Regions from separate parts of the Varibaculum sp. C0165D1 genome, predicted to be linked through region 1. Evidence: riboswitches for the same ligand, from Rfam matches in the RefSeq annotation. Region 1 holds a riboswitch; the other holds the start of a gene.
The links. Region 1 has a riboswitch for ZMP and ZTP ahead of glyA (serine hydroxymethyltransferase). Riboswitches for the same ligand answer to the same signal wherever they lie in the genome.
Positions count from the first base shown of each region.

Region 1 (16,034 bases):
ACCCATAGAGACGAAAAAGTCAGAAATATCTTCCATCAGGGTTTCGAGGGGATGACGCGCGCCTTGCGGGTAACGCTCGGCAACCTGGGTTACATCCAGTGCCTCCGCCGCCAGGGTTTGGGCTTCTTTTTCTTTTTCGAGGGCGGCTAGTCGCTGGTCATAAGCGGCGTGCAGCTGTTTCTTAGCGCCTCCCAGATTCTTTCCCGCCTGGGCTTTATCCTTCTTATCGAGGTTACGAATCTCCCGGTTAGCCAGGATGATCGGAGCACTATCACCCAGATGAGCCCCGCGCGCCCTCTTTAATTCTTCTAGCGAGCCGGCAGCAGAAAAATCGGCTTTCGCAGCCGCAACTGCCCGGGCGATTCCCTCTTGATCTAGCGGGGAGATAGGTGTGGTCGCGTCAGACACAGGTTCACCTTTCTTAAATGTTGGTTCTCTCGTATGTCTTACACTTTAGTGGCCCAGCAAATTCAGGGGTAATTTAAGGCCGCTTAACGGAATCTTTCATATCAAGGCCCGCCGTGGAAAATAGCCAAGATATTCAGGCGTGAAGATAGCCGGCACAAGCGGCAATAATATGTAGAATAGATTCAGGTTTGTAATCGAGGAGGCATTTTGGCGACCCTGGCTGGAAAATCAAAGGTCGATATCGTTGTGCCCTGCGTGGATATCGGTGCCATTAACTCCGCTTTGCTGCGTGATATGACAATACGGCTAGCTCAGGCCGGGGTGAGCGTGGTTTGCACGGTTCACCTGGAAGATCATCCCGATAACCTGATTTCAACTATTAAGGAAACCGATGCCGCAGTTCTCCCGCTCTTACCTTTAGACAAAAACACTCTTCAGCTGCTAGAACAATGCGGCGCGACGGTTCTTGATTCCTTGATGCAGGGCAAGGATCGGCAAAATCCAGCCAGTTTAATGACCTTCCAAATGGGGAAAATTCAGGTAGATGCCCTGGCGGCACGTAATCGCCGCAACTTGGCTTTTGTGTATTGGCGGGGAAAATATCCGGAAGAGGGCGCTACCGTTTACTATTTCTTTGCGCAAATGGCTTGCCAGGCGGCCGGGCTTTCTGCCCCCACCCAGCTGGTGCTTCCGGAAGATCCGGCGAATATTCCTTCCTATCTTTTGGGGGCGCTGCAAAAGCATCCTGGTTTAGATGGGTTCTGTGCGATTGACGATATGACCGCCATGGCAGTGGTTCATGGACTGCGCGAATGCGGCAAAATGGTTCCCCAGGATGCCTCGGTAGTCGGCGGCTATGATTCTCCTTCCGGGCAAGTTTCTCGTCCACCTCTATCCTCGGTGGTGGTAGACACCCAGGCTCTGGCCTACCAGGAACTTACCCATATAGCTAAGCGCGAGGGCGACGAGCTAGATTTGGGAGCCGCCCCCAGCAAGCAGATTCTGCAATACGTTGCCCGCGAATCTGTTTAAGTTACCCGCACCCGGGGACCGGTCAGACTAAGCAGGCAAAAATACCCCGCGCCTTAAGTTACCCGCCCCTGTACCCTCGGGCCCGGCCTCCTCCGTAGAGCCCGGCCTCCTCGACCTTGAAAAATACCCTCAAGTAAATAACTGTCCCCGGTCCGCGTAGGATAGAGGCATGAATGAATATCCAGGACTTAGCCTTGAAGAACTTGCGCAGCGTGCCCCACTTGGGAATCAGGAGGCCGGAAATATTAGCCCTGAGCTGCAGGTGCCCAAGGAAATTGAGCGCCCCGAATACCTTTTCCATGACGGTCCGGAAAAGGTCACCGCTTCCGATACCAAAACCCCGGAAACGGTCGAAAAGATTCGCGCTGCCGGACGGATCGCGGCTGATGCCCTCGCCGCTGTAGGAAAAGCGGTACGTCCCGGGATAACTACTGATGAGCTCGATAAAATCGGTCACGACTACATCGTCGCGCAGGGAGCATACCCGTCTTGCCTGAATTATATGGGCTTCCCGAAATCCCTGTGTACCTCGGTGAATGAAGTTATTTGCCACGGGATCCCCGATGATAAACCCCTGCAGGAAGGCGATATTGTCAACGTGGATATCACCGCCTATAAGGACGGGGTGCACGGTGACACCTGCGCCATGTTTAGCGTGGGTGAAGTGGATAAAGAATCGCAGCTGCTGATGGAACGCACCTATAACGCTATGATGCGCGGGATTAAAGCGGTAAAGCCGGGACGTGAAATCAATATTATCGGCCGGGTAATCAGCGCTTATGCGAAGCGTTTCCGTTACGGAGTGGTACGCGACTTCACTGGCCACGGCGTTGGGGAAGCGTTCCATTCCGGCCTGATTGTCCCCCACTATGATTGTGCCCCCTCCTATGACACGGTGATGGAACCGGGAATGGTGTTCACTATCGAACCAATGCTCACTCTGGGGACAATCGAGTGGGAACAATGGCATAATGGTTGGACAGTGGTCACCAAGGATCGCTCACGCACAGCTCAGTTCGAACACACCGTGGTGGTAACCGAAGATGGTGCGCAAATTCTGACCCTACCTAGCAAGGAGTAACTAATGGCTATCGCATTTGGTATTGATATCGGAGGATCGGGCGTTAAGGGAGCCCCGGTAGATTTAGAGACCGGAGAGTTTACCCAGGAACGTTTCCGCATTGATACTCCCTACCCGGCAACCCCGCAGGCGGTATCCAAAACGGCAGCGGATGTCCTAGCACATTTTGAACTTCCCGAGGACGTACCGGTAGGTGTTTGTTTCCCCTGTCCGCTCCCGGGTGGGAATGTGCGTTTCATGGCAAACCTGGATCAAGAGTGGGTCGGCAAGAACGCGGTAGAGGTATTTTCCGAGGCTATCGGACATCCGGTAGCTGTACTAAATGATGCGGATGCCGCGGGTTTGGCCGAGCAACAGTACGGGGTTTTCAAAGATCAGCCGGGAGTTACCGTGTTTACCACCTTGGGGACGGGGATTGGAACCGCCATTTTTGTGGATGGGGTAATGCTTCCCAATACCGAGCTTGGCCATATCCAGATTGGCGGTCATGCCGCGGAAACCCGCGCCTCCGCGGCGGTACGTAAACGCGAAAATTTGGGTTGGAAAAAATGGGCGAAACGGCTAACCAAGTATTACCGGGAAATGGAAAAGCTGTTTAGCCCGGATTTGTTCGTAGTAGGTGGTGGGGTATCCCGCAAACACGAGAAATTCTTGCCGCTAATTGACATTTCTACCCCGATTATTCCCGCCGAGTTGCGAAATACCGCCGGGATTGTAGGGGCAGCGGCTGCCGGTGCTGCTCGCCAACACAAACAGGGATAACTAACCCAGTTTTAGCTTTTGAGAGGGTGCGCCCGGGGTTTTAAGCGTCGGGCGCACCCTTTGCTGGTATCAAGTATCAAGAAAATCGGGATACCCGGTTTCAATCAGGTTGATCGCGATAATTTGCAGCAACCTGATTCGTCTAGGTTTCCCTATTAGTTATTGCCAGAAGCGCTGGGCTCCGGGCTGGAGCTGGGCTGCTCTGCGCCACCGGTACTGGGCGTTTTCGAAGGGGTCTCTTTGGTAGTGGCGGGTGCCGCAGGCGTCGTTCGGGTAGCGCTCGGTTGCTGGGTGGGTTGAGTCCTCGTGGGTGCAGTGGTACTAGGCTCACTGGTCTCCGGGGTGGAAAGGGTAGTCTCCGGTTCCGAAGGACTGGTAGTAACGCTTTCAGAGGTCGTGGTTTCCGGTTCATTCGGTGGCATCACTTGCTGAGAGGAGATCATTAGCGCCACGACCATAACTGCTCCCGCCAGTAGAACCACAATGGCGGTTACAATCCCCACCACTTTCAATAACCGGCGTTTATCGGCGCGTTCTTCCTCGTATTCTTGCTCTTCGCGCAGTTTTTCTTCATCGCTCTGGGGATCGTAGGCGGGTGGAATTCCCTGTGGAAAAGAATCCACTTGCGGGGTGGCCGCGGCCGGATCAATCGGCGGCAACTGGGTGGTTGCGGCTGTCGATGCTGGAGGGGGTACCTCGGTGTCACCAGGAACCTGGGTACCGGCGGAATGGGCGGGGACATAATCAGTTGTGGCTGGGGAGGCGGGCGCGGGCGTTTTAACCGGCGGAATCACTTCAGTTTGATAGTCTCCAGCCATCGCCGCAGCATCAGGAACTGCGGAAGGAGCGCCCGCAGGCGGGTTTGGTACCGAGATTTTTCTTTGCGCGGCACTGTCAACATCGGGTTGCGCGGCACGGCGAGTAATCCGCCGGTTGGTTTGATGGCCACGCGGAACGTAGGCGTTCGCCATCGCTCCGCCCGGCAGATATTCGGTAGGTTTATCGTCTGAGGCATCTTTGCTCATGGTGCTCCCGCTTTCTGTCGCTAGTTACAGTCTAAGCTGTTGAGCCTGTCGGGGAGGCAAATACCCTATCCAATAGTGATTTTCGCCAGGTTTTAGGGGGACTATTCACTGTAAACCCCGGTAGGGTAGAAGGTAAGTACCAACTGTTCACTAACACTAAAGGAGTTACCCGTGAGCGAAGAATATCGCATTGAGCATGACACTATGGGGGAAGTTCGAGTTCCTAAGGACGCCCTCTACGCAGCCCAAACCCAAAGGGCGGTAGAAAATTTCCCCATTTCCGGCCGTACCCTTTCCAGCCACCACATTGCGGCTTTAGGACAAATCAAACGGGCAGCGGCAATCGCTAACGCTGAACTAGAGGTTATCGATTCCGAAACCCGTGACGCTATTGTCAAAGGCGCGGAAGAGGTTATCGCCGGTAAACACGATGACCAGTTCCCGATCGATATTTTCCAGACTGGTTCCGGTACCTCCTCGAATATGAACACCAACGAGGTCGTCGCCACTTTGGCCACTGGTTTTAAAGGCAGCCAGGTTCACCCTAATGACCATGTGAACGCTTCCCAGTCCTCTAATGACGTGTTCCCCTCCTCGATTCATATCGCTGCCTACGAGGCCGTTGAGCACGCACTGCTACCGAAGCTAGACCAGCTGGCCACCAGCTTGGAAAAGAAGGCAGAAGAGTTCGCCAACATCGTCAAGGCGGGACGCACTCACCTGATGGATGCCACCCCGATCATGCTGGGGCAAGAATTCTCTGGTTATGCCACCCAGGTACGCAAGGGTATCAACCGGGTAAAGGACGCAGAAAAGAACCTGGCGGAACTGCCTTTGGGTGGGACTGCCGTTGGTACCGGGATTAACACTCCGGAGGGTTTCTCGGAGCGAGTTATCGCCCTAATCGCCGAGAATATGGATTTGCCGTTCCGTCAGGCCGATAACCATTTCGAGGCTCAGGCCGCGCAAGACTCCCTGGTAGAAATGTCGGGGGCGCTGCGGGTAGTAGCGGTTTCTTTCGTCAAGATTGCTAACGATTTGCGTTGGGCATCCTCGGGCCCGCGCTGTGGGCTAGGGGAAATCACTTTGCCGGATCTGCAGCCCGGATCTTCGATTATGCCCGGCAAGATCAACCCGGTATTGCCCGAGGCTACGGTGCAGGTAGCTGCCCAGGTCATCGGCAATGATCAGACTATTGCTTTCGCGGGTGCGCAAGGCAACTTCGACCTGTTGGTGATGCTGCCAGTGATGGCGATTGACTTGCTAGAGTCGATTAACTGCCTAGGAGCAGTCGCCGGTTTGCTGGCGGAACGCTGCGTGGACGGGATCGTTGCCAACCCGGAGCACTGCCTGGAGCTAGCGGAATCCTCCGCTTCAATCGTGACCCCGCTGAATCGTTACATCGGCTACGAAAATGCCGCTAAGATCGCTAAACACGCGGTGAAAGAGAAGATGACGGTCAAGGAATCTGCTCTGGATCTGGGATTTGTTGAGCGCGGGGAAATCAGTGAGGAAGATTTAGATAAAGCCCTAAATGTTGCCGACATGACTCACCCGAAAGCCGGAAAGTAAATAGCAACTAAACTAAGGCCGCGCCTGCCAGTAAATATCCTGGCAGGCGCGGCCTTAGTTTTGCACCATTAGCCGAAAATCTCGCCAAATAAGTAGTGCGTTGCAGCAGGCTTTAGTCAAATCTGCGCTGACGCTCAGCCTTTTTAGGCCGGGACAGCTAAGACTTCTTACGAGTCCACGCCTTAAATCTCATAGCTAACCACTACGGGGGCATGATCGGAAAAACGCTGGTCGTAGGCTTCGGCGCGATCAACTTGCTGGCTGCGCGCCAGCTCAGCCAAACGCGGGGTCACTAGCTGATAGTCGATGCGCCACCCGGCATCATTATCGAAGGCTTTACCCCGCCATGACCACCAGGAATATGGCCCTTGCACCTCACCGGCGAGGGTGCGCACCGCGTCAACCCACCCTTGTTCGCGCCAGCGATCTAAGAAGGCGATTTCCTCATCCAGCACTCCGGCGCGTTTATTGTGGTTCGGTTTCCAGTTCTTAATATCCCTCTCGGTATGCACCACATTAAAATCCCCAGCTACCAGCACTAAGGGCTCCCCATTTTCTGAGGAGGAACCGGCGGGAAGTAAGTGCTCTAGGCGTTCCCCGATCCGCTCTAGGTGCGCCATTTTATGTTCTTGCTTTTCGGTTCCCACTTCCCCGGAATGGAAATATGCGGAGATCACTCGCAGCCGCTTATCCTCTGCGCCATCGGCTTTGTCCCGAGCAATAACCGCCTCTAACCAGCGCCCTCCATCTTGGGGAACTTCGACCGGAACCGTATCGGCCTCTGCTGCTTCTAAACGCCAAGGCGATGATTTACGAACTGCGACCGCCACTCCGGCGCGTCCTTTTAGTTGCGAGGCATTTACTGCTACCTGCCAGTTATCCCCGAATAGTTCGGCGGTAATGTCTTCGCTGGCCCGTACTTCTTGGGCCAGCACCACATCGGGTGCAGATCGTTCTAGCCAACTGTCCATTCCTTTACGGAAGGCCGCCCGGATCCCATTAACGTTAACCGTGGCAATCTTGAGCATGTTTCCCCTTTGTCTTGCTTCCGGCCCTAACCTTGGTGAGCCCCTAGTTTTGTAATATCTATTTTCCCGCTGTCAATCTGGCTGCGAATCCCGGCTAGTTCGGCGGTGAGGCTATCAGAGAACCTGGGAGCATAATCGCCCCAACCAGCCAGTTTAACTCCGGAGTTCTTTAGGGTCCCCAAATAATCTTTCCCGGCAACGGAGCCGGTTTTCAGCTGTTTCATTAGCTCTTTTACGCAGCCGGAAGGGTCAATAACCGTAGAAGTGAGGATATTTGCTTTCAGCTGCGGAGAGGCAGCGGCCAAGTCTTGTCCATTCCAGATCGCGGCAGCATCTTTTCCGGCTAGCCCCTCGACCACGGCGGATTCCCCCGGGGGTGCCATTACAAAAATCACGTCCACCTGCGCATCAGCCAATTTTATAAGCTGATCGTGTAGCTGGGCGCTTGCTACCCGCACCGGCCCCCCGGCGCTTTGATCCCACGCAGCCAGGGTTATACCCGAACCTTTGAATTGGTTGTAGTATTCGACCCCGAGCCGAAAGCCGTTCGCCCAGGAAAATGCAGTATCAATACCCGGATTCACGTCCGCGTTCTTCGCGGTGTTCTCTGACGCTAAATCGCTGACTGCCCCCACGCGGCCGCTCTTGGTAACCCCGGCGGCAGCATATCCAGCTAGGAACGCTGGCTGACGCAAATCAAAATCGATCCCGCTGGCATTGGCTAACGCTTTAGTCTTCCCGATTGCTCCCATAACCGCAAAATTTATATCTGCGTAACTTTTGGCGATCTGTACCAGGTCCCCCGCAAATCCGGGTTCTAAAGAAAGCACATTTTTACATTTCTTTTCCCGCAGCTTTCCGGCAATCTCTTCCGCTTTTTCCACGCTGAGATTAACGGGCTTAGCTACCTGTTTATTAGCGGGATCCGCCAAGGCATCCCCCATCGCCTTCCCCAACTCCACGGCTCTAATATCTTGCGAATTCTTTTTTTCTAGAAGGCAAAAAGCTCCGCTGGTATTAGCTGCTACCGTCGGCTTGGGGCTGGGGGTGGCTTTCGGTGAGGATGCACAGGCACCCAGAGTGAGCGCCAGAGTAAGCGCCCAAGTTAAGCCAACCGAAACTTTCCGCAAACGCATCTACTGTTCCCCGCCTATTTTGCGTGCCGCATCGCGGTTTCTACTACGTTGAGCAGCAGATTTGCCCGGGTCATCGGGCCGATGCCTGCCGGGTTCGGCGAGAGCCAACCCGCCACTTTATCTACCCCGTCGGCCACATCGCCCTCTAGCCGGGCTTTCCCGGTTTCCGGGTTCACGGCGCCGCGAGATACCCCCACATCCAGGACTGCTGCACCCTCTTTAACCATCTCAGGTTTTATAATTCCCGCAGATCCGGCGCAGGCAACAATCACGTCCGCCTGACGGGTTTGCTCAGCTAGATCACGGGTTCCCGTGTGGCAACAGGTAACGGTGGCATTAATATCTTTGCGGGTAAGCATTAAGGGCAGAGAACGACCCACGGTAGTGCCGCGTCCTACTACACATACCTGCGCGCCGTTTAGCGGCACTTGATATTGCTGCAGCAAATCGATACAGGCACGGGGGGTACAAGGCAGCGGCGAGGTTACCGGCTCTTTTACCCGCAGCACTAGGCGTCCCAGGTTCATGGGGTGCAATCCGTCAGCATCCTTATCGGGATCAATCGCTTCTAGCACCTGGTTGACATCTACTTGGCGCGGCAGCGGCAGCTGCACAATATAGCCGGTACACGCCGGATTTTCATTGAGTTTTTCAATCTCGGCTAAAACCTCGGCGGTGGAAACCGTATCGGGCAGTTCCACCCGAATCGACTCGATACCCACTTCGGCACAGTCGCGATGTTTACCTGCCACATAGGAAACCGATCCCGGGTCGGATCCCACCAAAATGGTGCCTAACCCCGGTTTAATCCCCTGCTGATGCAGGCGGTCAACCTGCTGACGCATTTGTTCTTTCAATTCCCGAGCCCGCGCCGCCCCATCCAGCAAAATCGCGTCCCCGCTCCATCCTTTACGCATCTTTCCTCCTTAGCTTGAGGACGCGGGCAGACCTTGCCGATCTGCCCGCGCCACTCTGCACTTATCTATTTAGCTTTAGGCAACCTGGTTGAGCCCCAAATACAGCGGGAAACGTTTAATCAGGGTCTTCACCCGCTCGCGATAGCTGGAAGTATCCACTTCCCCTTGGCAAGCATCCACCAAAACCCCGGCAATAATCTCGGCAACTTCGGTGAACTCTTTCTTTCCGAAACCGCGAGTAGCTAGCGCCGGGGTACCAATGCGCAGCCCGGAGCCTACCCGGGGAGGACGCGGATCGAAAGGCACGGTGTTGCGGTTGATGGTAATCCCTGCTTCGTGCAGTAGATCTTCGCCTTGCTGACCATCGAGCTTAGAGTTGCGCAGATCTACCATCACCAGGTGCACATCGGTGCCGCCAGTCAATAGGGAAATTCCGCATTCGGCCACATCCGGTTGCGTTAGCCGCTTAGCTAGCACTTTAGCGCCTTCTAGAGTGCGCTTTTGCCGTTTTTTAAATTCCTCGCTGCCCGCAATCTTCATCGCGACTGCTTTCGCTGCCACCACGTGCATCAACGGTCCGCCCTGCTGGCCGGGGAAAACTGCGGAATTAATTTTCTTGCCCAGTTCTTTATCACGCGACAAAATCATCCCGGAACGCGGTCCGCCCAAAGTCTTATGTACGGTAGTAGACACCACGTCCGAGTACGGCACCGGGTTCGGGTGCAGCCCGGCGGCTACCAGCCCCGCAAAGTGTGCCATATCGGTCCACAAATAGGCGCCCACCTCGTCCGCGATCTCGCGGAAGGCTTTAAAGTCTTCCTGCCGGGGATAGGCCGACCAACCAGCGATAATCACTTTCGGACGGTTCTTCAAGGCCGCGTCGCGGACTTGATCCATATCCACCCAGCTGGTTTCCTTGTCCACCTGATAGGCGGTGGCGTTATAGAGCTTGCCAGAGAAATTGATTTTCATACCGTGGGTGAGGTGACCGCCATGGTCTAGCGCCAGGCCCATAATGGTATCTCCCGGCTGAGCCAGGGCAGAAAGGACGGCCGCATTGGCTTGTGCCCCCGAATGGGGCTGCACATTGGCGAATTCGGCAGAAAACACTGCCTTCGCGCGGTCGCGAGCTAGATTCTCGGCGACATCTACCGCTTCGCATCCTCCGTAGTAGCGGCGCCCCGGATAGCCTTCCGCATATTTATTGGTGAGGACGGATCCTTGCGCCTGCAATACGGCGCGCGGTACAAAGTTTTCGGAAGCGATCATTTCCAAAGTGCCACGCTGGCGCTCTAACTCTTGGTTTAGCACTGCGGCAATCTCGGGATCCACTTGCGAAATCGATTGAAGAAGAAGGTTATCTCCCATTGACTTTTCCTTATTTCTAGTGCCAAATCAGCCCAGGCGAGCGACTGATTGACCACTTGCTCCCCGGTGGTATCCCACCTACGCCAGTCACGGTTACGCCCTTAGTCTACCGTGACGCCGGGGACTTTTACCTAAATATTTTCTTGACCAACCTCGTATTCCAAATGCTGACTACCTAAAATGTCTGTCGCTCGCCTCACCTATACTCCCTATGTGCTCTGTTATCGAGTACCAAAAGGTAAAACTTAGGAGAAATCTAATGAGCGAAACTCAACCGTCGGCAGCGGGGACAGCCTCTCACCGCGACAAATCCGATGTCGGATACCGCAAAGGGTTAAAGTCTCGCCACATGCGCATGATTGCGCTGGGCGGGGCCATCGGGTCCGGCCTGTTTTTTGGGGCTTCCGGACGTATTTCCGAGGGCGGTCCCTCGGTAGCCATTGTTTATGCAATCTGCGGCGCCGTAGCCTATATGATGCTGCGCGCCCTGGCTGAATTGAGCCTGTATCGGCCCTCCTCGGGCGGCTTTATTTCCCACGCCCGCGAGTTTATGGGCGAACGCGGCGCCTATTTCACTGGTTGGTTTGCCTTTATTACCTATTCTTCGGCGCTGATGGCCGATATCACCGCAATCGCTAACTATATGCATTACTGGAAAATCTTCCAGGTGATTCCCCAGTGGGGATGGGCTTTCATCGCCTTGGCGCTGATGGTGATAGTCAATCTCGCTTCCGTAAAGTTCTTCGGGGAGTTTGAGTTCTGGTTCGCGATGATCAAAGTGGCGGCGATTGTAATCTTCATGATTTTGGCGATTGTGGTCTTGATTCTAGGCATCAACCTGACCGTGGGTGGCCAGGTTTACCATCCGGGGGTGGGTTCGATTACCAATCATGGCGGCCTCTTCCCCAAGGGCGCTTTCACCATGGTGACTATGTCGCTGGGAGTGCTTTTTGCTTACGGTGGTACCGAATACTTGGGCGCCGCCGCTGGTGAGGCCGAGGATCCGCAAAAAGAATTGCCCCGGGCAGTTAACTCTATGATGTGGCGAATTTTGCTGTTCTACATGGGATGCATCGTGCTTTTCACTTTGCTTTTGCCGCACAACGTTTACGACAAGAACGAATCTCCCTTCGTTACTTTCTTTACCGCTATTGGTATTCCCGCTGCCGGCACCATTATGAATATCGTGGTGATGCTGGCGGCAGCCAGCGCGATTAACGCGGAACTTTATACCTGTGGTCGCGGTCTGCGTTCGCTAGCGGTTTCCGGTTCGGCTCCGCGCTTCCTAGCAGGGATGAACCGCAACGCGGTACCTTACGCGGCGATTGTGGCTGCCGGCACTGTCGGCTTGGTGGGGGTATTTATCAATATGATTCACCCCACCGAGGCGTTCGACGTCATCGCCTATATGGCAGGTATCGGGATTTGCTCTATGTGGGGCTCCGTGATGATCTCGAATATCTTGTTCGTGCGTCACTGCCGCCGCAACGGGCTGGAGCGTCCGAAGTTCCACGTTCCTTGGGCGCCTTACACCAACTACATAGTGCTAGCGGTGTTTGCCTCGATGATCGTGCTTATGTGGTTCGAGGGCGGACTGGGGCCAGCAGCAATTATTGCGTTTGCCTCGGTGACCGCAGTGTTGGCCCTGGCCTGGTTGGTGGTGCGCAACTACGTTGACCATGACATGTTCACTGCTGACGCTTCTACCGAAACCGAAGCTAGCGATAACCAGTAACACTTAAGCGCGGGGGAGAGTTTTTCCTCCCGCCCAAGAAATCGGGGAGAGACTAGGTCTCTCCTCGATTTCTTATGCCCTAAGGTTTATAAGCTTATGATTTTAGTTCCTAGTTTCCGAACATCACAGCTGGTAATGCGGAGTCTGTCTACTCGGATAAAACTCTCCCCCACGCTCACAAATGCCAAACAGCTATAATCCTTGCCCGCGCTAATAACGTGTTAGCAGAGCAGCATGCCCTGGGCAACGGGCGTGGGAAAAGCACTCCGGGGACCCCGTGAGCCTCAACAGGTTCGGCTCAAGCCCCCGGTCGTATCTTTTCCCGCACCCTCTTTAAGCGTTACTGCTAGCGGAACTTGGCGGGCTTAGCGGGCGCGGACTTTCCAGCCTTTGACCCCGCTTTGGTGCAGGGATTTGTCTACGAAGTGCCCGGGATCCAGCGGCTCGCCCGCCTCCATTTCTGCCATTAGGAAGGCAACTACTGCCTCATAGGAGTTGGTGTGTTCAAAAATGGTGCGTTGCCGCTGGTAGCCGACTCCCAGTTTCACTATGTCGAGCAGTGACCAGAGTTCTTCCGCGCAGCCTAGATCTTCAGCGGCGGGCGAGAGTTCCTCTAGCCAAACCGGCAAAGATGCGGTGAGCAGCGCTTCTTCCCCGTCTGCGTCCTCAATCAAGATGGCATCCATCCCGTAACGCGCAGCCCGCCAGCGGTTCTCCCGCACGAACCAATCGGGCAGTACCGGCAGCTCTTTGCCAGCATCTAGCTGCCGGGACGCGGTTTCTACCAGGGCTTGGGTGAGAGCGGCGCAGGCTGCGACCTCTTTCAAAGTCGAGGAAGCATCGGCTACGCGTGCTTCAATAGTGCCAAACTTGGGGGAAGGGCGAATATCCCAGCGCACCTGATCGAAGGAATCGATTACCCCGGTTTTGAGCATTCCGGAGGTGAAATCTTCCAGCTCCTCCCAGGTTTCAAATTGATAGGGTTTACCCGCGGTGGGCAGCTGTTGAAACACCATCGCGCGGTTGTCGCAGTAACCGGTATCGACTCCCGCCCAGTAGGGTGAGGATGCGAATAGCGCCTGAATATGTCCAAGTTTGCTGGTAAAATAGTTTTGTATCGGCAGTACCTTATCGCGATCTTCTACCCCGACATGTACGTGGGTACCGAAAAGTAGCATCTGGCGCCCCCAATATTGGGTGCGGTTGACCAGTTCTTCATAGCGTTTACTATCGGTTACCTGCTGGTAGCTGGGGTTAGCGAAGGGGTGGGATCCCGCGGAGGCTAGCTCCACGCGCAGCGCGGAGGTGACCGGCCGCACCAGGTTGATTCCCTCTTTCAGATCCATGAGGCAATCGCGCACGTTGCGGCGAGGACGGGAGATAACTTCTACCGTATTGAGCAGCATTTCCCGGTGTACCAGTGAGTTCTGCGGGTGTAAGCGCTCCACTTCCTCTATCACTGCACTAGCGCATTGACGCAGGTCAAAGGAGTCTTTATCGATTAGCTGTAGTTCCCATTCGATACCGATGGTGGAACGCTCAGAACGAGAAAACTTTATGCTCATCAGGTGCCTCCTAACGACGGTAATGTTCAGTAAAGGCTGATAGCAGCCGGTGCGAACTGGTTACATCTTGGGTCATGCAGCGGGCGATGACCGCTTCGCGTTCAGCGGCCGCATAGTAGGTATCCCCGTATTGGTCGATGCGGATCTGCATACCCGCGGTGGTGATTTCGGGGTGAAACTGAGTGCCATACAGGTGATTTTTAAACCGCAGCAACTGGTAGCGGCAATGTTTCCCACTGCCAAGCAAGGTTGCACCCTCAGGAAGTGCCGCCAGCGAATCCCCGTGCCCGGTGTAGCCGCGGATTACCGGCGCTAGCTGCTCGGTCACCGGGTCGGACCGACCCTCATCGGTCAAAGTAACCTCCACCGCCTGCAGGTCTTCGTTAGTGCGGTCAGTCAAATCTGCGCCGGAAGCCGACGCCAACATTTGCATCCCGTAGCAGAGCCCCAAGGTGGGAAAGTCCTGCTCTAGCAGATAATGCATAAGTGGCATTAACTGGTTATATAGCTGCCGCTGCATGGGATCTTCGGAGCCGGTTGGTAGTTTTGCCCGAAACGGAGATCCGGAAATAATGACTGCGCTATATCCGCCGGCAATATCTAGGTCGCGCGGCAAATCAAGGTCGCTTTCCTCTGGTAGCAGGTGAGAGTGCAGCTCCTGGCCGATCTTTAGCCCAGTGACTTCGGCAATGGTTTGCAGCTCGTCACGCGCTATTCTTCCGGCCGGACGGCACTGAATAAATAAAAACGGCAGCCTTTCTCGCATGAGTTATAGCTTACGGGTTAGCGCGCCATCCGTCATAACAGCCCCCTCAAGCTGCGTAGCAATTCCGGAATTAGACAACACCAAGCGATCTTCGAATTATCCATAGATTTTAATTCCGTCCCTCAGTATTTCGTTCACCAACTCGGGATTATCTTTAAGCTGCTCTAGTTTTAAAAGATCCACTTTCTTATTGAGCGCTTCTCGCAAGGATTCTGCCAAATCATAAAACTTAATGCCGGAAATATCTGTGGATATCAACAAATCCACATCACTTTCCGGGGTAGCTTTCCGCTTGGCATAGGACCCAAAGAGATAGCAGTACTCCACATCATAGGAGGCGAATACTTTTCGACATATCTCCTCGATTTTTGCGATGGTGAGGATCCCGTGTCCTTCATCGATATAGCCGTATCGCTCCAGTTTTTCCATCATGTACTGGTACTTTAAAGATTTTCTCTTCTGTTCTTCGTTCTCGTAATTTTGGTAGGTGCGAATCGGAATATCCAAGTAGGAGGCGCATTCAACCTGAGTTAGTTTCTTCTGTTTGCGGAGTTCCTTCAGGGTCACCCTCATCACCTCTCTTGGACTATCTCGCCAAAAATAAAAACACGCAACTATTTTACGCAATTCTTGCGTGTTTTATCAATAGTTAATACGCAATTCTTGCGTGTTTTTCTTGCGTGTTTACCGGGGGACGCGGTGCAAGCCTACCTATCTCAGCAATCTGGAAGTCAATTCATGGCACCTTTCGCCCAGGTGGGGGCGGGGCAGTCACGGTTACCGTATTACCTTGATTTTCCGGGTCGAGAAACTGCAGCTTGTGGGCGTGCAGGCACAGCTGGGGCTCAATATTTTCCGGGGCATCCGCAGGCAGGACTATCGGATAGAGGGGATCACCCACGAGGGGATACCCAAAATGCGCCAAAGTAGCGCGCAGCTGATGAGTAAACCCGGTTTCTGGCTCTAACTGCCACAACAGTTCTTCTTCTGGCACGGATTCCCGGTTCTCCGGGTTTGCGTTTCCCTCTCCCTCTGGTTGTTCTGCATTTTCGGGGAGGAGGAATTTTCCGAGGACGAGGCCGCGGGTACGGCTTTGGCAGCGCGTCACTTTCCTCCCGACCGGGGGTGCTCCTATCGATACTGTCAACGAGCCAGCTTCCTTATACATATCTAGCTGGAAATCGAAATGCTCCCCCACCTGGGGAATAGCGCCTTTTCCCCGGCCGTCACCGCCGAGACTGCGTGCCAGGTAGATTTTCTTTACTTGCCGGCGGTCAAATAATTGCTGGTAACGCGCCCGATATTTCGGATCTAGGGTCAGCAATAAGCATCCGGTAGTGAGGCGATCTAGGCGATGCGCGGCGCTGATTTGATCATTGTGAAACTGTCGGCGAGCAGCCACCACCACGGAGCGGGTAACCCAGGAGCCGCGGGGAATCGTTGCCAGGCTGGCGGGTTTATTTACTACGATTGCCCCCTCGCCCTCCCAAAGCACCTGCAGCTTCGGTAAGTCAGCTCCTTCATCGGGAGCCGCTCGATGCAGGTAGTAGCGTTGCCCCGCCAAGAGTTTGCTATCCGGGGAGAGAGCGATCCCCAAGGGCGAAACCACATCCCCCGCCGCGAACGCTTTCGCAACAAA
Region 1 covers NZ_JBWPVY010000004.1:198,192-214,225, reverse strand. The annotation lists gene pheS (phenylalanine--tRNA ligase subunit alpha) at 1-408, opposite strand, end outside; gene AC1EKS_RS07365 (substrate-binding domain-containing protein) at 616-1,440, shown strand; gene map (type I methionyl aminopeptidase) at 1,610-2,521, shown strand; gene ppgK (polyphosphate--glucose phosphotransferase) at 2,525-3,283, shown strand; gene AC1EKS_RS07350 (hypothetical protein) at 3,439-4,308, opposite strand; gene AC1EKS_RS07345 (class II fumarate hydratase) at 4,480-5,880, shown strand; gene AC1EKS_RS07340 (exodeoxyribonuclease III) at 6,063-6,908, opposite strand; gene AC1EKS_RS07335 (BMP family lipoprotein) at 6,935-8,044, opposite strand; gene AC1EKS_RS07330 (bifunctional methylenetetrahydrofolate dehydrogenase/methenyltetrahydrofolate cyclohydrolase) at 8,059-8,961, opposite strand; gene glyA (serine hydroxymethyltransferase) at 9,037-10,329, opposite strand; ZMP/ZTP riboswitch at 10,353-10,430, opposite strand; gene AC1EKS_RS07320 (amino acid permease) at 10,589-12,064, shown strand; gene AC1EKS_RS07315 (glutamate--cysteine ligase) at 12,430-13,629, opposite strand; gene AC1EKS_RS07310 (glutamine amidotransferase-related protein) at 13,640-14,395, opposite strand; gene AC1EKS_RS07305 (nucleotidyltransferase domain-containing protein) at 14,492-14,962, opposite strand; gene AC1EKS_RS07300 (pseudouridine synthase) at 15,132-16,034, opposite strand, start outside.

Region 2 (16,034 bases), on a different contig from region 1:
TTGGGGTCAGCAATATGTAGAGCGCCTTAGGAACATTGGGGGGAAAGAGCGCGGATTTAAAGAAGCCCCCCGCGCCCTGAGCCCGAATTCCGGCGATAATAAATAGGAACCAAACGAAGATGGCTAGTAACAACGGGATCCCTGCTACCGCGCTACCGGCGATATTTAGCCCCGGGATGATTCCGCCGATATTCATAAAGAGGACGGTAAAGAAAATCGCGGACACGAAACCGTTATATTTCTTCGCGTATTCTTTCCCCATTACCTGCTCAGAGATGTTAGTGCGGCAAAAATCCAGAAGGTACTCCATCGTGGATTGGGCGGTACCGGGTACCATTTTTGCCCGCCGGGTGTAAAGCACCGCGCAAATCAGGAAAGCCACCAGCAAGATGATGCGCACCAAGGTAATGCGATTCATCTCGAAGGGGGTGCCACCCAAGGCAATCACCGAGGGGAAGAACTCATCAATGCCAGGTGGCTCGAATTCTTGCGGTACCAGGGTGGTTAACCCACTAAGCATCGGTGACACTATCTGTTCCCTTCATTTCTGCCGATGTGGCCGAAAACTGTGACTCGGATTCCATTCTAACGCTTTATTTCAGGTTTTGAAACGGATGCCCGACTGTCTTAGATTTAACTTAACATAGGACCGGGGTCCCGTGAGAATTATTCGATAGTTTTACCCGTTCTAAACCCTTCCAACAGTCAATTTATTAGTTTTGGCGACCACCCGCGCCTCTCCTATGGTGGTTAGTAAAATCGTAATTACTAACACCAGAAAAATTACTTGGCTGTCAAGCTTTGACACCGGCCGCAGTAGCGCCACCGCCGCTAAAACTATGACTAGTTTCACTAAATAGGCTCCAAACACATACATGGAAGTGCGCTCGGGATCGCGCAATACTAATTGGTTGGCTCCGATTCCCACTGCCGCCACAATCCACATGATCCCCATCGCTGCCAGGGCCGCTAGCGCCCCTGGCCAAGCACGGAGTATTCCTGCTACCGGTACCGAAACCAGCGTCGAAAACACCAAAATCAAGACGACTGCGCGGTTTCCTTTCCGGATAGCTGCCCGCGCTCCATAGCGATCCTGGACAGAAGCGAAATCCGGCCTCTGCGGGTCTGTCTTCTTGGAGCCCCCACTATGCCGGTTAAGCGCGGTTACCTGCGGTTCTCCTGCAATATCTTGCTCGTCCTGGTTCACAATTTTTCCTTTTCTCGCAGGTGCCGGGGGTAGGGATCCGGGCCCACCCAATAGTAGTTACGCAGGCCTGGCAAAAAGGAGATGGTCACTATTAGACATAGCGCCCCTCCTCCCAGGGCCAGAATAAGCTCTGATATCCAGTTCAGCTTTAATAGACAAACCGCCAGCACCGAAAAGTAAAAAGCCCACAGATACATCACCAAGACCGCCCGTCGATGCGAGTGCCCCATTTTCAATAGCCGGTGGTGCAGATGGAGGCGATCGGGTTTGAAGGGGCTGTGTCCGTTTGCCAGGCGGCGGATCACCGCCATCACCATGTCCACAAATGGCAAGGCCATTACCGCGAGCGGCAAAAGCACCGGGATTGCTGCTGGCAAAAACTGAGATCTCCCCAAAGAAAGCGGATCAATTTGCCCAGTAACCACGATGAACATGCAGGAAATAGTTAGACCCAGCAACATCGAACCGGAGTCTCCCATGAAAATAGTTGCGGGGTGAAAGTTAGAGGCCAGGAACCCTAGACACACTCCCACGATTACGATTCCAATCATGGCCGCAAAGGACGCATAACTTTGGGCATTGGTGAGGCGAATTAGAAGGTAGGAATAGATAAAGAATGCTCCCGCCCCAATCATGGTAATCCCAGCGGCTAAGCCATCGAGACCATCCACGAAGTTCACGGCATTGGTAGAAAACACTATGATCAGCACGGTTACCAGAATCGACATCCGGGTGGAGGGAATAGTCATTCCAAAAATGGGAAACGAAACCACTTGGATCCCCTGCCACGCTACTGCGGCCGCAATCAATACCTGTCCGGAAAGTTTTGTCCACCAGTTCAAGTCGTAGATGTCGTCTATTACCCCTAGCAGCGTAATCGCGATCGAGCCAAAAATTAGCGCCCATACCTGGGGATCGGCATAAAACTGGGAAAAATAGGGCATTTGCCGCGAAATCAGAAATGCTCCAAGGAGTCCGCAAAGCATCGCAACCCCACCTAGTCGTGGGGTGGGTACCGTATGGACATCGCGCTCGCGCACGGGGGTTAAAACGTGGAGTGCTCGGGAGACGCGGCGCACTATCGGGGTCACCAAGAAAGTAATCGCGCAGGCGATTACCCCCAGTAACAGATAGGCTTTCACGCTCTCTCCCTAGTTCTTCGCTGCTTTCCCGGCCACCGTGCGCAGCTGCGTCGGCGGAATCGCCCCGCTGCGGAGCACAAAATAGTCTTCTGCCTCCACCTTAACTATGGTGGAGGGTTCGCCAATCCGGCTGGGCCCCGCGTCCACGTATTCGGAGACTTTATTCTCGAAATATTTCTGCGCTTGCGTAACCGTTTGCGCTGGCGGCAAGCCATGCAGATTCGCAGAGGTTACCGCCAACGGTCCGCTGGCCTCCAGTAACTGCAAAAGATCGCTTTGGTCGGGTTGACGCACCGCTACGGTTCCTCCAGTTACCCCCAGATCGAGCGGTAAATCTTTCCGTGCCGGCAAGACTACAGTAAGAGCTCCGGGCCAAAATTTCTCCATGAAAGTCCTGGCTAAGGCAGAAATTTCGAGTACTAGTGCACTGGCTTGCGAAATACTGCTGACCAGCACCGGGGAGGGAAAGTCACGCCCTCTGCCTTTAGCGGTTAGTAGCCTATCTACGGCCGAGGAAGAAAACGGATTCGCCGCGATCCCATAGACGGTATCTGTCGGTACTACCAGCAGCTTCCCGGCTGCTATCTGTTTTTTTAGACTAGCGATGTCTTGTTTACTTAGCGGAGTTCGCATACTTGCATATTAGCGTTTTAGGTTACGCTCACGCCCGTAGGTAACGACAGCACTTCCCGTCCAGATGCACAGCAGGGAAAATCCGGTCAGCCAGATATCACGCTGGCCTCCGGTTTGCGCTAACTGCGGGGAATCGGCCGGCTCGCCAGTTTGCGGGGCGGAAGTGCTCGTTTCGGGCGCAGGATTAGGATCGCTATTTTTTGGGGAGGGCGCTGGAGTGGTTGCCTCCGCTCCAGCCGCGCTAACCACTTCTTTCGCGGTAGTGCTGGGAGGGCGATCTAAAGGCGCCTCCACATAGTTCAAAGTGGGCTTGGGAGTAGGGTCATCGGCGAAAGCGGTAGTGGTGACGAATGCAGGTAGCAACGCCACGGCAGCTACTGCTACTGCCGCGCGAAATCCACTCGACATAGCCGCCCCTTTCTCCTAGTGTGCAGCCACTTTACCTTAACGTTAGCATCATTTAAGGTACTCGTTAAGCCTGCCTTTACTTTCGTGCCAATAGGTAGCGAGGACGCCCGCTGAGATCCGGCTGCGTCCTCACCCGAGAAAATCCTATTTCCCCAGCATAATCGCGCAGTTTTTCCCCTTGGGTGGGGTCATGTTCCATCGCGAAAATCCCGTCTTGTCCCAGCAGGCGGAAAGCTTGTTTAACGGTTCGTTTCGGAATCGTGAGGCCATCCTCGCCTCCGCCCCAAAGGGCGAGTGGCGGATCCTTTAACGCTTCCGGCTGGGTAATAGTACCGGGCGGCACATAGGGCGGGTTGCTTACGACCAGATCAAAAGTTCCTGCCTGCTCCTCCCAAAGCCCCGGGTCAGCAACATCGCCGCAGCTGACAGTGATTCGATCCGCTAAATCTGGATAACGTTCCAGATTTTTCCGGGCCACCCCTAAAGCTTTTTCACTTATCTCCACCATAAACACCTGGGATGTGGGCAACTCTCGGGCAAGAGTCAAGGCAATGGCACCCGATCCGGCACATAAATCCGCAGCTAGTTTCGCTTGCTTGGCGCCTCGGGGACGCAGCGCCAGTTCTACTAGATATTCAGTTTCCGGGCGCACAATAAAAACGTCTGGGCTGGAAATCAGGCGAAAAGCACCGAAATACATTTCTTTTAGCAAATGCTGCAGCGGCTGGTGAGTGCAGCGCTGTTCCACCAGATCCCGAAACACCAGCTCCTGGGAGGGAGATAAAACCTGGGGAGCAAATAGAAATTCATCGGCTTCACAGGCCGCACAATAAAGCGCCATGATTTCACGTGCCGGCTCGATTCCAGCTGCGGCATAACGCTGTCGCGCCCAGGAAAATGCCTCTTGGCGAGAAAAACCGGCCTCGTTCATCGGGGAATCGCTGCGCTTATTTGTCCGACTGCCCGGAGAGTTGCGCCAAGCGATGTTCTTCATCGAGTTTGATGGCCGAATCAATCACGGGCTGCAATTGCCCGTTAAGTACCTGGTCAAGGTTATAGGCCTTGTATCCGGTGCGGTGATCAGCAATCCGGTTCTCTGGGAAGTTATAGGTGCGGATACGTTCGGAGCGATCCACCGTCCGCACCTGCGAGTGGCGTTGCTCGGCCGCCTCGGCCTCCCGCTTCGCCTCTTCTTCCGCTTTTAAGCGCGCCCGCAACACCCGGAACGCCGCCTCCCGGTTTTGGATCTGCGACTTCTCGTTTTGCATACTGACCACAATTCCGGTGGGAATATGGGTCAAGCGAACTGCGGAATCGGTGGTATTAACCGACTGTCCCCCGGGTCCGGAGGACCGGAAGACATCTACGCGGACTTCATTGGGGTCGATCTCTACTTCCCCCGCGTCTTCGACCTCCGGCATTACTAGCACTCCGGCGGCAGAAGTATGGATGCGTCCCTGCGACTCGGTGACTGGCACCCGCTGTACTCGGTGCACCCCGCCCTCGTATTTGAGGTTCGCCCATACCCCGTCCTCAGGAGCTACGTTTCCTTTGGCTTTAATCGCGATCTGCGCGTCCTTAATTCCCCCCAGATCATTAACCGTGGAATCTAGTACCTGCAGGCTCCAGCCTTTGGTTTCCGCATAACGCTCATACATTCGCAGCAGATCCCCCGCGAAGAGGGCAGATTCATCCCCACCGGCACCAGCTTTGATTTCCATAATCACGTCGCGACTATCATCGGGATCCCGGGGAGCCAATATTTTGCGCAGCTTATCTAGCGCCTGACTTTCGGCCTGTTCCATCTGGGGAATCTCAGCGGCAAAGTCGGAATCTTCTTTCGCCAGTTCCTTGGCAGCCTGGAGGTCACCCTCGGCGCTCTTCCAGGTCTCATAGGCTTTCGCTATCTGCGCCAACTGGGTGTGGCGGCGACCTATCTGGCGGGCCTTTTGTTGATCCTTTTGCACCTGAGGATCGCCCATCTTCATTTCCAGTTCAGTTTTTTCTGTGATGAGGGCTTGCACAGCTTCCTCGTCAATCGGCGATCCCACAGTTGCTCCTTATAACTCTTAGCGAACTGACTTCTACTTTACGTTGCCTGAGCGGGGCTAGAAAACCAAGACTGTCGATTGGTGATAGTTTTCGCCGCGCCAGGCGCAAATTGAGCTAGCTAAAAATAAAAAGTGTGGCCGGCACGCTGGCCGGCCACACTGAAAGCTAAACTTACTTGTTGCGCTGACGCTTGCCGTAACGGGCTTCGAAGCGAGCAACGCGCCCTCCGGTATCCATAATCTTTTGCTTGCCGGTAAAGAAGGGGTGGCAGGCGGAACACACGTCTACCCGCATGGTGCCGGACTTAATGGTAGATCGGGTTTCAAAAGTGTTCCCACAGGTACAAGTAACCGTAGTGGGGACATATTCGGGATGAATTCCCTGCTTCATGGTTTCTCCTTGAGGTTCTCAGGGCGCCGGGTCCAAATGCAGGTTACAAAAGGTGAACCGGAACCGGATTAGATTATGCCACTTCCCGCAGTAACGGCGCCAGTTCTGGGGCAAAATGTGGTGCGGGTGACCTTTCAGCTGGACCAGTTTATGGCTTAGTTCACCATCCGAAAAATAAATCTGATAACAATCTCATAACGCCAGGAAGTCTTATTGACTGTTAACGCTGGTCAAGCAAGGTGAAAACCGACTCTACCTGCACTGTGAGCAGACTTACCCAACCTGGGGGGTGTTGGAACCAATAAACGCCGTTAGGATGAAGATGTTATTAAAAAATCCCATTTGGAAGCACAGATATCGATGAATAAGAAAGCAAAAATAACTATTGCCGTTATTGTTGGCGTGCTAGTGGCCTTGGTAGCAGCGTTCGCGATTTACGTCACCTACTACGCGATGGGGAAAAAGGCGCTGCCGGGCACCATGGTTGGCGAGGTCAAAGTATCCGGGATGACCAGCTCCCAGATCCAAAGCCAGCTGGAAGCTGCGCAGACCAACTATAAAGCCACCTTCTCGGGACAGGGATTCAAAGAAAGCTCATTCACCCCGAAAGAAATCGGGTATTTGCTGGACTCAAAAACCACCGCGAAGAACGCCACTGACCGCAGCAGCGCTTTCAGCTACATCAGTAGCCTATTTACCTCCCGCCAGGTGGAGATCGTTCACGATATCGATCCGGTAGTTACTAACAAGTTGTCGCAGAACCTTTCCAAAGATATTCCCGAAGCCAAACCTGCTAGCGAACCAATGGTGAAAGCGAATGGAGAGGGCACCGGATTTGAAGTAGTTCCCGGTAAAGATGGATTCGGGGCGGACACTCAAACTTTGGTGATGGCTGCCAACAAGGTTATGGACACGCAAAAGGATCAACAGTCTTCCCTACAGGCAAGTGCAGTTAAACCTTTGGCCAGCCCAGATCTTGCCCAGCAAATGGCAGCTGCCGCCACCAAACTCACGGAAAGTGAAGTAGCTATTAATGCTGGTCAAAAAAATATTGTCGCTGATCAAAAAACTAAGGTTAGCTTTGTAGCTATTCCCGCCATCAGCAAAAATGCGAAGCCGGAAGCGAATCAAAAAGCTGTAGGCGCATGGGTAGACGGTAATAAGAAAGAAATCGAAGTTAAGAAGGTTGATGGGAAACGCTTTGTCAACAGTGCCGGCAAAGTCGTGAAAACGGAGACCGAGCCTAAAGATGGCGTGACGGTCAGCAATGCTGAAAAAATCACTCAAGAAATAGCTAAGAAATTTGCGGCCGGTAAAGATGCCACTGTCAGCTATGAAACCCGGGTTGATAAGGCTAAGGTCACCGACAAGACCATCGCGGATGGTGCTGAAAAGCTAGTCTATATGGCGGGTCCCGGAGAAAAATGGATTGATATCAATCTTTCCAACTACACGGTGACCGGGTACGAGGGCGCCACCGTAGTGAAAGGACCGGTCTCTATGGTGCCGGGGGCCCCTGCTACCCCCACCATTAAGGGCAACTTCGCTATCGAGCGAAAATATCGCTCTAAAACCATGCGGGGAAACAACGCTGACGGCAGCCGCTATGTATCTCCGAACGTCCCCTACGCAATGTTCTTTTCGGGAGGATACGCTTTGCACGGGGCTCCTTGGCGCGGCTCCTTTGGATGGGGAGGCCCGGGTGGTTCCCACGGCTGCGTGAATATGCCAGTGGGCGGGGCGCGCGATTTCTACGATTGGGCACCAATCGGAACCCCGGTAGTGTCTCACAGCTAGATACAGTTCTAATCAGGTATCCCAGCGATTGGAATCGCTGGGATACCTTTTATAAGGCAGTTTGACCACTATTTTGGGTTGTCTTATCTTCACCTCAATATAGATAGTTTGAAAAACACGGTTAAGATAAAGATGTTGTTGTGATTCACCCATTTTGGAAGCCCAGATAAATGTCTAAGAAAGCAAAAATTACCGTTGCCGTTATTGTTGGCGTGCTGGTGGCGTTGGTAGCAGCGTTCGCGCTTTATGTTACCTACTACGCGATGGGGAAAAAGGCGCTGCCGGGCACCATGGTTGGCGAGGTCAAAGTATCCGGGATGACCAGCTCCCAGATCCAAAAACAGCTGGAGGCAGCCCAAACCTCCTATAAAGCAACTTTTTCGGGAGAGGGAATCAAACAAGAATCATTTACTCCCCAAGAAATCGGCTACCGGGTTCAGTCGCAAGAAACCGCGCAGCGAGCAACTGCGCGCAGCAGTGCTTTTAGCTACGTAACCAGCCTGTTTGCTTCTCACAAAATTCCGATTCTTCATGAGTTCGATCCTACGGTTACCAATAAACTATCGCAGGAAATTTCCAAAGAAATTCCAAAAGCTAAGCCGGCGATCGAGCCTGCGGTCAAGCCCAATGCTCAAGGTAACGGATTTGAAGTAGTTCCTGGCAAGGACGGATTTGGGGCAGATACCGAGGCCCTGATCAAAGCAGCCGATAAGGTCGTGTCTACGCAACAGAATCAGAACCTAAAATTAGCTGTGGGACCGATCAAGCCGCTGGTGGATATTAAGTTGGCACAAAATTTGGCAGATGCAGCCCAAAAATTTATTCAGCCCCAGGTGACGATAAAAGCCGGGGATAAGGAAATCGCTGCTGATCAAACCACAAAGGTTGGTTTCGTAGCTATTCCGGCAGTCACCAGAACGGCGAAACCCACCGCCGACAGTAAAACTATTGCTGATTGGGTAAATGAGAATAAAGACGCGGTGGAAGTACAGAAAGTTGATGGGAAACGCTATGTTACCAGCGCGGGAAAGGTTCTAAAGACAGAGGTTGAGCCGAAGGACGGAGTTAAAGTCACTAACAGTGAGGAACTCACCAAGGAAATTGCCGCTAACCTAAACGCCGGAAAGGATTCTTCCCTCGCCTATAAATCCCAGGTAGATAAAGCGAATATTGAAGATAAAACCCTCGCTGAGGGGGCAGAGAATCTGGTATATATGGCGGCTCCTGGAGAAAAATGGATTGACGTTAACCTGTCTAATTACTCCGTCATTGGTTATGAGGGAGCCACCCCAGCAAAGGGGAAGTTCACAGTAGGCATTGGGAAACCCTCTACGCCTACTATTCAAGGCAAATTCGCCATTGAACGAAAATACGAATCTAAGACCATGCGCGGCAGCAACTATGTCGAGTACGGCATTCCTTATGCGATGTATTTTCACGGAGGATATGCTCTGCATGGAGCCTATAGCACTAACCATGGCCAATGGTTCTTTGGAGTACCCGGAAAACAGATTTCGCATGGCTGCGTAAATATGCTTCCGGAGGACGCGAAATCCCTCTATGCTTGGGCACCCGTTGGCACTCCGGTAATTGTGCACCGTTAGCGGGCTGCTAGTCAGTTCTACCACCCGGAATTTAGGGGCATCCCGGTAGCTGCTCTATCAGCTGCCGGTAGCTCTGCTTTCGCTAATGCGATAGCAGCCAGGAAATGATCAGGTTTCCGCTGGCGCGCAGCCCGTCGTGGTGTAGATCGGCTTTTTCTAGGATATTCGCGCCCATAACCCTGCCGGTATTAAGAGACAGGGTGCGGGGAACGAAAATATCGTCCCGGTAGACTACCGCATGTACTGGCACCTGGTTTTCCGCTAGTTTCTGCGGGTCATAGAGTACCGGCCAGTCAGTTTCCGCCGCCAAATCATCTGCTAGGTCAGCTAGGGATTTAAGCGCGGGATCTTGCGCAAATGCCCAGCTACCAAAGTGTTCCCCGGTCAGGTAATAGGGTTGTTCATGGTCGAGAGGATTTGCGTTTTGCGCGAACCCGGGAGCATTTTCGCGAATCCGATCTGCCGCCCAGGCAGTCGGCTCCACTTCGCTTTGCGGCACCGCGTTGCCATAAATAGTTTCATGCAAGAGGGCGTAGAGGGGATCTAAAGCAAAACTGACCCGGCTTCCTACCTGTCCTAAAAATTCTTGGGTGAGGTGCCGCCGGCCTCCCAGCTGCACAAACGGCGCCTCGAAGAGATAGCGCAGGTTCTCTAGACCGTAGGTGCGTCCCAGCTCCAGACCTACCTGCCGAATCCGATTGGGGGTAAGTTTTTCTCCATTGGGCAGGTATTCATCGTGTTCTAACACGTGCGCACAGGTTTGTCGTACGGCCTCTTCCATGCCAGGCAGAGCATAGAACTCTTGGCAGCGCCGGGCGGTGGCCGCAAACGTGCGCTCATAGATGCGGTTAACCTTGGTTAGTCCCGGCAGGCCTCCGGTGATATAAGCTTTTTCGATGTTCTCGGGAAAACGGGAGAGATAGGCGGTAATAATGAAGCCGCCAAAACTTTGCCCCATTACCGTCCACTTTTTTATTCCTAGGGCGCGGCGCAGCGCTTCGGCGTCCCCTACAATCTGGTCGGCGCGCATTAGCCGCAGCCAGGCTCCGGCGCGGGACCCCAAAGCGGGAATAGTTACGTTATCGAGCGGGGTGGAGCGTCCGGTTCCCCGCTGGTCAAGCATAATTATCCGGTATTTTTCGAGCGCCGCTCCGAACCAGGGTTCAGCCCAGTCGGCAGGACGAGACCCTTTGCACCCGGGCCCACCTTGGAAAAAGATTAGGTAAGGTCGGGTTTCATCATCGTCGCGGGCAATTTCGCGGGCATAAATCTGGATATTGGTTTTCTCAATTTCCGCGTCCACCCAAGGGGGCAGGAACTGGTCGCCCGGTTCCGGAATTTCCGGTTTTTCCGGCGATTCGGCAGCGGACTCTTCGCTGGGAGAAACTGCAAAAAGTTCACTTTGCACCCCGCTCTCCTGGTTATCTGCCCCGCGCGCCAGGTTTACTACCGGATTTTTTGCCGAGTCCGGGAACAGGTTTAACGCTACTTCTGGATGATAGAGAGGCACAGTCAGGACGTGTTCGCGGATTAGGTAGCGTCCTTGGCGATATTCTTTAGGGTTCGGATTTTGTTCTAAATGCGGGTAAAGAGGGCGCGCAGGTGGCACCGGGGGGGTAGCAGGTTTTTCCGTGCGCGAAGATTGCGACAGCCCTGGCTGCTGGTTGCGTGCAGACGCAGCGGCCTTGGTGGCGGGAAGGTCAAAGGATTCGCCCTGGTTCATATTCTTCCCGGCTTTCCAACCTGGCCCCAGGTCCTGCTCGCTGGGAGTACCTGACTGATAGGCTCTCGCGACTGCCTGCGCATGGCTGTCCGCTTGTTCGTTCAGGGGGTGACCAGCATGTCCCTTTACCCATTCGAAGCTAACTTTTCCCCGCCTACGGGGGTCAGATAGCAGCTGGTCGAGGCGTTTCACCAGTTCCAGGTTGGCTACCGGTTTGCCGCCTCCAGTTTTCCAGCCTTTTTTCTTCCACCCGAACCGCCATTTGGTCAAAATGTTGATCACGTACTGAGAGTCCGCCTGAATCAATAAATCATCGTCTATTTCGGCAGTTTCGGTCAGTAGATCGGCTACCGCCATCAGCTCTGCCTGGTTATTAGTTCCCCGGGTAAAACCGCCGGCTCGCCAACAATCAGGTGACAAATACCAACACCAGCCGCCGGCACCGGGATTGCCGAGGGAAGAACCATCAGTTGCTGCGATAATCATCTACGCTCTCCTAACTGCACACCTGGAAAATCAAAATAACCTGGGGACGCCGGTCAGCGTCCCCAGGTTATCAGTACCGCTGTCAGATCTATCGCTCAGGCTTCGCGTTTGCCAGTCTCGCCTGGCGATCAGCTGGCGGCTTTAAAATCAGTGACCAGCTTGCTGCCAGCCGCGATTAAACACCCTAGTGCCAGAAATGGCGGGTACCAGTCAGGTAGAGAGTTACCCCTGCGTCCTGGCAGGCTTTGATGGTTTCTTCATCGCGAATAGAACCACCTGGCTGCACAATGGCTTTTACGCCCGCATCGATCAGGGTTTGAGGACCATCAGCGAAGGGGAAGAAAGCATCGGAAGCGGCTACCGAGCCACGCGCCCGCTCGGGAGCGGCCTCGCCTTCCGGCGCCTGCCCCAAGGTATTGGCGCGCTGAACCGCCAGGGCACAAGAATCAACGCGATTCACCTGCCCCATGCCAATGCCGACTGTGGCCTGATTCTTCGCCAGCAAAATAGCGTTCGACTTTACTGCCCGCACGGTCTTCCAAGCGAACGCCAGATCCGCCAGGGTTTGCTCATCTGCTGCCGGCCCCGCGGCCAAAGTCCAGTTTTCCGGATTATCACCCTCGGCCTGCAGGCGGTCACGAGTTTGCGCCAGCACTCCCCCGCTGATCTGGCGGAACTCCCATTCCACTGGAGCATCCGCGTCAATCCGCAAAATCCGTAGGTTCTTCTTAGTCTGCAGCAGCTCTAAGGCTTCTGCTTCATAGTCAGGGGCAATAATAACCTCAGTGAAAATCGGTTTTACCTGCTGCGCCATTTTTAGCGTCACTTCACGGTTGCAGGCAATCACCCCGCCATAGGCCGACAGCGGGTCACAGCCATGCGCCAACAGGTGTGCCTGCGCTACGTCCTCGGCAATCGCAATCCCGCAGGGGTTGGCGTGTTTGATTACCGCTACGCAGGGCTCGCTATGGTCGGTGGCAGCGCGCCAAGCCGCATCGGCATCAGTGTAGTTGTTGTAACTCATGGGTTTGCCGCCCAGTTGTTCCGCCTGCGCCAGGCCGCCCTCTTCATCGGTGAAGCGGTAAACCGCGGCCTCCTGATGGGGGTTTTCCCCATAACGCAAGCTGTGCAGTTCCTTGAGCTGTGGTTTCCACTCTTCCAAGTTGGGCAGGGAGTTGCTGGCGGTAGACTCGTCCTCGCCCGGGAGTTGCTTAGCAAACCAGGAAGAAATCTGGGTGTCATAAATAGCGGTGTGGTTAAAGGCCCGCGCTGCCAGTTCCCGGCGCTCCTGCGCAGTGAATCCGCCACGCTCCAAGGCAGCAGCAAGGTCATCGTAGGAACTGGGATCAACAATCACTGCCACATCGGCGTGATTCTTGGCGGCCGCCCGAATCATCGAGGGGCCTCCGATATCGATTTTTTCGATGCAATCCGCAAACCCCGCGCCGGAAGCTACGGTGTCTGCGAAAGGATAAAGATTACCAACCACCAGGTCGATCGGGGTTACTTTTAGTTCTTTCAGCTGCGCAACGTGAGTAGGCAGCTCCCGATTAGCCAAAATCCCCGCATGAATCAGCGGGTGCAGGGTTTTTACCCTCCCGTCGAGGCATTCGGGAAACCCAGTTACCTGGGAAACTTCGGTTACTTCTACCCCGGCAGCGGCAATCTGGCGGGCGGTGGAGCCGGTGGAAATAATCTCTACCCCAGCTGCCTGCAGGCTTTTTGCCAGTTTATCCAGGCCGGTCTTATCGTACACGCTGACCAGGGCACGTTTAATGGGTTTAATTTCGCTCATGACGCGGGATCCTTCTCTTGCATTCTTTGTCCAGCCCAGGCGAGCGACTGTCCTTTTGCGTTCCCCAGTGGTAATCCACTTTTTTCGCCAGTCACGTTAGTGTCAGTTTACCCCGCCCACTCCAGCGGGGAAAGTTAGTCTTGGTCGGGGAGTTCGATGGCTTGGGTGGAGGTGTCGTCGGCGTCGTGGCGCGGCTTGCCGGCTTTGAGGCGTCCGCGTTTGAAAAGTGAACGCTTTATCGCTGGTCGCGCCAGTTCCGCTGCCGGAATCCGCTGGGCAGAAGATTTTATTTTTTCCAGTTCCTGTTGGTCTTTCGCAATCACTTCATCGGTTTTGCGTTCTGCCCAATCGGTCACTAAATCTTTGATTTCCTCGGTGTCAGCCGGAAGCGCTCCTCGCGAGCGGGCAAAAGTTTCTTGCGGTTTTGGCGGAGTCTGGGGGGGCGGCTCTGAATTCTCCTGCTCGCTTTCTGATTTGGTTTCCGGATCACCGACGGTTTCGGGGGTGTTTTCTTCGGGGATATTTTCGGCAGTTTCTTCCCCCTCATCCTCGCGCTGACTTTCATCATCAGCGGGAGTTGCTTCCCCGTCAGCGTCGCTCTCGTCGTGCGTTTGCGCTATTTCTGCGCTTTCTACGGTTTCCCCAGTTGGGGCTGCTTGCGACTCTGCAGCCTCTGGTGCCTCGTCCTCATCTTTAACATCAGACTCGGCACTGAGGGGATTTCGGGACTGCAACTCTTTCGCTTTTTCTTTAGCTGCCGCTAACCCTTGGCGGCTAACGCGCACACTCGCCCTCCTCGCCTTGAAGAAGTTCTCGGCCAGGTAGGCGCGAGCACGAGGGTGGGCAACCGTTGCTACCAGCAGGATAGGTATCCACACCAATATAAATGCCATTGCCGCGGTTGTAAGCGGTCCTACTCCCCAGGCGGACATCCGTCCCGCACCTATGGAGCCGGAGGATAAGAAACAGAACCAGACGGTCAAAAATGTAAATAATAGCGTCCCTACCAGGAACGAGGCTACATGGGAAAAGAAATCTACTCGCGCCATAGCGGTATACAGCAGGTAACCAAACACTAGGCTAAGCCCTACGATCAACGCCGGAACCCAATACCCGGGAGTTTGCTCAGGCAGTGCCCCTAAGATAGGTACCGCCGGAATGGGACCGGCTTTGACCTGGGTTAAAGAACGGATAGTTCCGCTGCCCTGCTGAAATCCCGGCCCCATAATCCAGGCTAACGCCCAGGTTTGCACGGTAGGCAGATACAGCAGTTGCGCCAACCAGATGAGGGCGCCTGCGCCCAGGGACACCCCGTAGAGTTCATAGATTTTATTTACCGCCGCGAAATGCGAAAACACTTGGGCCAGCACCAGAATAAAGGTGATTAGCCCGAAGAACATGAACATTTGCCATCCGGCACGCACCCCGGACACCACCCAGCCGGGAACCGTCCAAGTGCTATTGGCTCCGTCCCAGCTGCGTTCGTCCCGATCAATCCCCAGACGCCGGTTTTCCAAATCCTGCCTATAGCCGCGGTCGGGTTGGCGTAGACGGAGGATTAACGTCCGGCCCCAAGTGGTGAAGCGTCCAAAATCAAAGGTAAAACGCGCTTTAGGGTGGAGCATCGAAGGTTTATCGCCATTTCGACGCTGGTCACGATCAAATAGGTAAAAGGCGTAGGCAACGGTGGCAAAGCCGTGGATTAATGCCCAAAAGAACAGTGACCCGAAACTGTAGGCTCCCCTCACCACTAACCCCACCAGGGAAGCAACTATCGCCTGCGCAAAGGGGTAGACCCACAGCACTGCCCGGCTTTCGAGGACAAACGCGCGCGCTATCCGGCCCCCCAACCACAGATAGGATATCCATAACCCCAGGGGTATCACCGATAAGGTGGCGGCTTGCCCCAAACCAGCCCGCAAGGGAACCGCGAAGCCGAGAGCCCAAATGCTGGATCCTACCGCTAAGGAATCTGTCCAGACAGTATCTGCCATCCAGGGGTTAGCCGAGGTGGAAAAATACACGCCGGCACTGACAGCCAAGAATAGGAACCAGGGAAGTATGCAGGTGAGGAGGGCAGCGGCCACCATCCGGGTGATACCGCGAGGAATCCGCAGAGTAAAAGTTCGCCGCTGTTCGGCAGAGTTCGTCTCCGGTTTAGAGCCGGCAGCCTTGCCAGTGTCTTTACCAGAGGCTAAACGAGTTTTTTTGGTCGGTAAGCGCAGTTTTTCTGCCCATCCGACTTTCCCCTTCTTCGCGACTTTAGCCGCTTGTTTGCGAGCTTTAGAAGCAACTTTTGAGGTTGATTGTTGTTTGTTTAGCCCCGGGAGCTGAATTTTCGACTTCCGCTTGATATTTCTGGTCGCACTGGCGGTTTTTCCCGTGGCGGTATGCGCGACTGGTTTCCTGGCTTCTGCAGATTGCCGAGGAATTTTTGGAACATTAGGCCGGCGCAACATCCCTACTATTGTCCACTTTTTCGCTCTCTTACCATTTAGGCGCACCGCGATCCTTTGTTAACCCCCCGGGTAGGACTGACGCCAAATAATCAGTGGGGGGCGGCGCTTAGCGCCGCCCCCCACAACATTTACAGGTATTCAGATTTTAGCTTCCAGCCTGTCACCTTCAGGTAACTTGGCTAACTGGCCGCTTTTGCCAGTTAGCTAAGGGCTTTGAAAGCTTCCCGCGCCAGTTCAGCAGTTTGAGAAGGAGTCTTCCCCACTTTCACGCCGTGAGCTTCCAAAGCTTCTTTCTTAGCTTGGGCAGTCCCTGCCGAGCCGGAGACGATAGCCCCCGC
Region 2 covers NZ_JBWPVY010000005.1:142,701-158,734, forward strand. The annotation lists gene atpB (F0F1 ATP synthase subunit A) at 1-520, opposite strand, end outside; gene AC1EKS_RS08230 (Cg1360 family ATP-synthase-associated protein) at 689-1,207, opposite strand; gene AC1EKS_RS08235 (glycosyltransferase family 4 protein) at 1,204-2,349, opposite strand; gene AC1EKS_RS08240 (L-threonylcarbamoyladenylate synthase) at 2,359-2,982, opposite strand; gene AC1EKS_RS08245 (hypothetical protein) at 2,992-3,390, opposite strand; gene AC1EKS_RS08250 (N5-glutamine methyltransferase family protein) at 3,467-4,384, opposite strand; gene prfA (peptide chain release factor 1) at 4,338-5,441, opposite strand; gene rpmE (50S ribosomal protein L31) at 5,614-5,832, opposite strand; gene AC1EKS_RS08265 (L,D-transpeptidase) at 6,193-7,629, shown strand; gene AC1EKS_RS08270 (L,D-transpeptidase family protein) at 7,800-9,233, shown strand; gene AC1EKS_RS08275 (alpha/beta fold hydrolase) at 9,316-11,442, opposite strand; gene purH (bifunctional phosphoribosylaminoimidazolecarboxamide formyltransferase/IMP cyclohydrolase) at 11,627-13,237, opposite strand; ZMP/ZTP riboswitch at 13,264-13,342, opposite strand; gene AC1EKS_RS08285 (cell division protein PerM) at 13,372-15,696, opposite strand; gene sucD (succinate--CoA ligase subunit alpha) at 15,897-16,034, opposite strand, start outside.
Region 2: it holds a riboswitch for ZMP and ZTP, as region 1 does, so the genes downstream of both, purH (bifunctional phosphoribosylaminoimidazolecarboxamide formyltransferase/IMP cyclohydrolase) here and glyA (serine hydroxymethyltransferase) in region 1, are expected to answer to the same signal.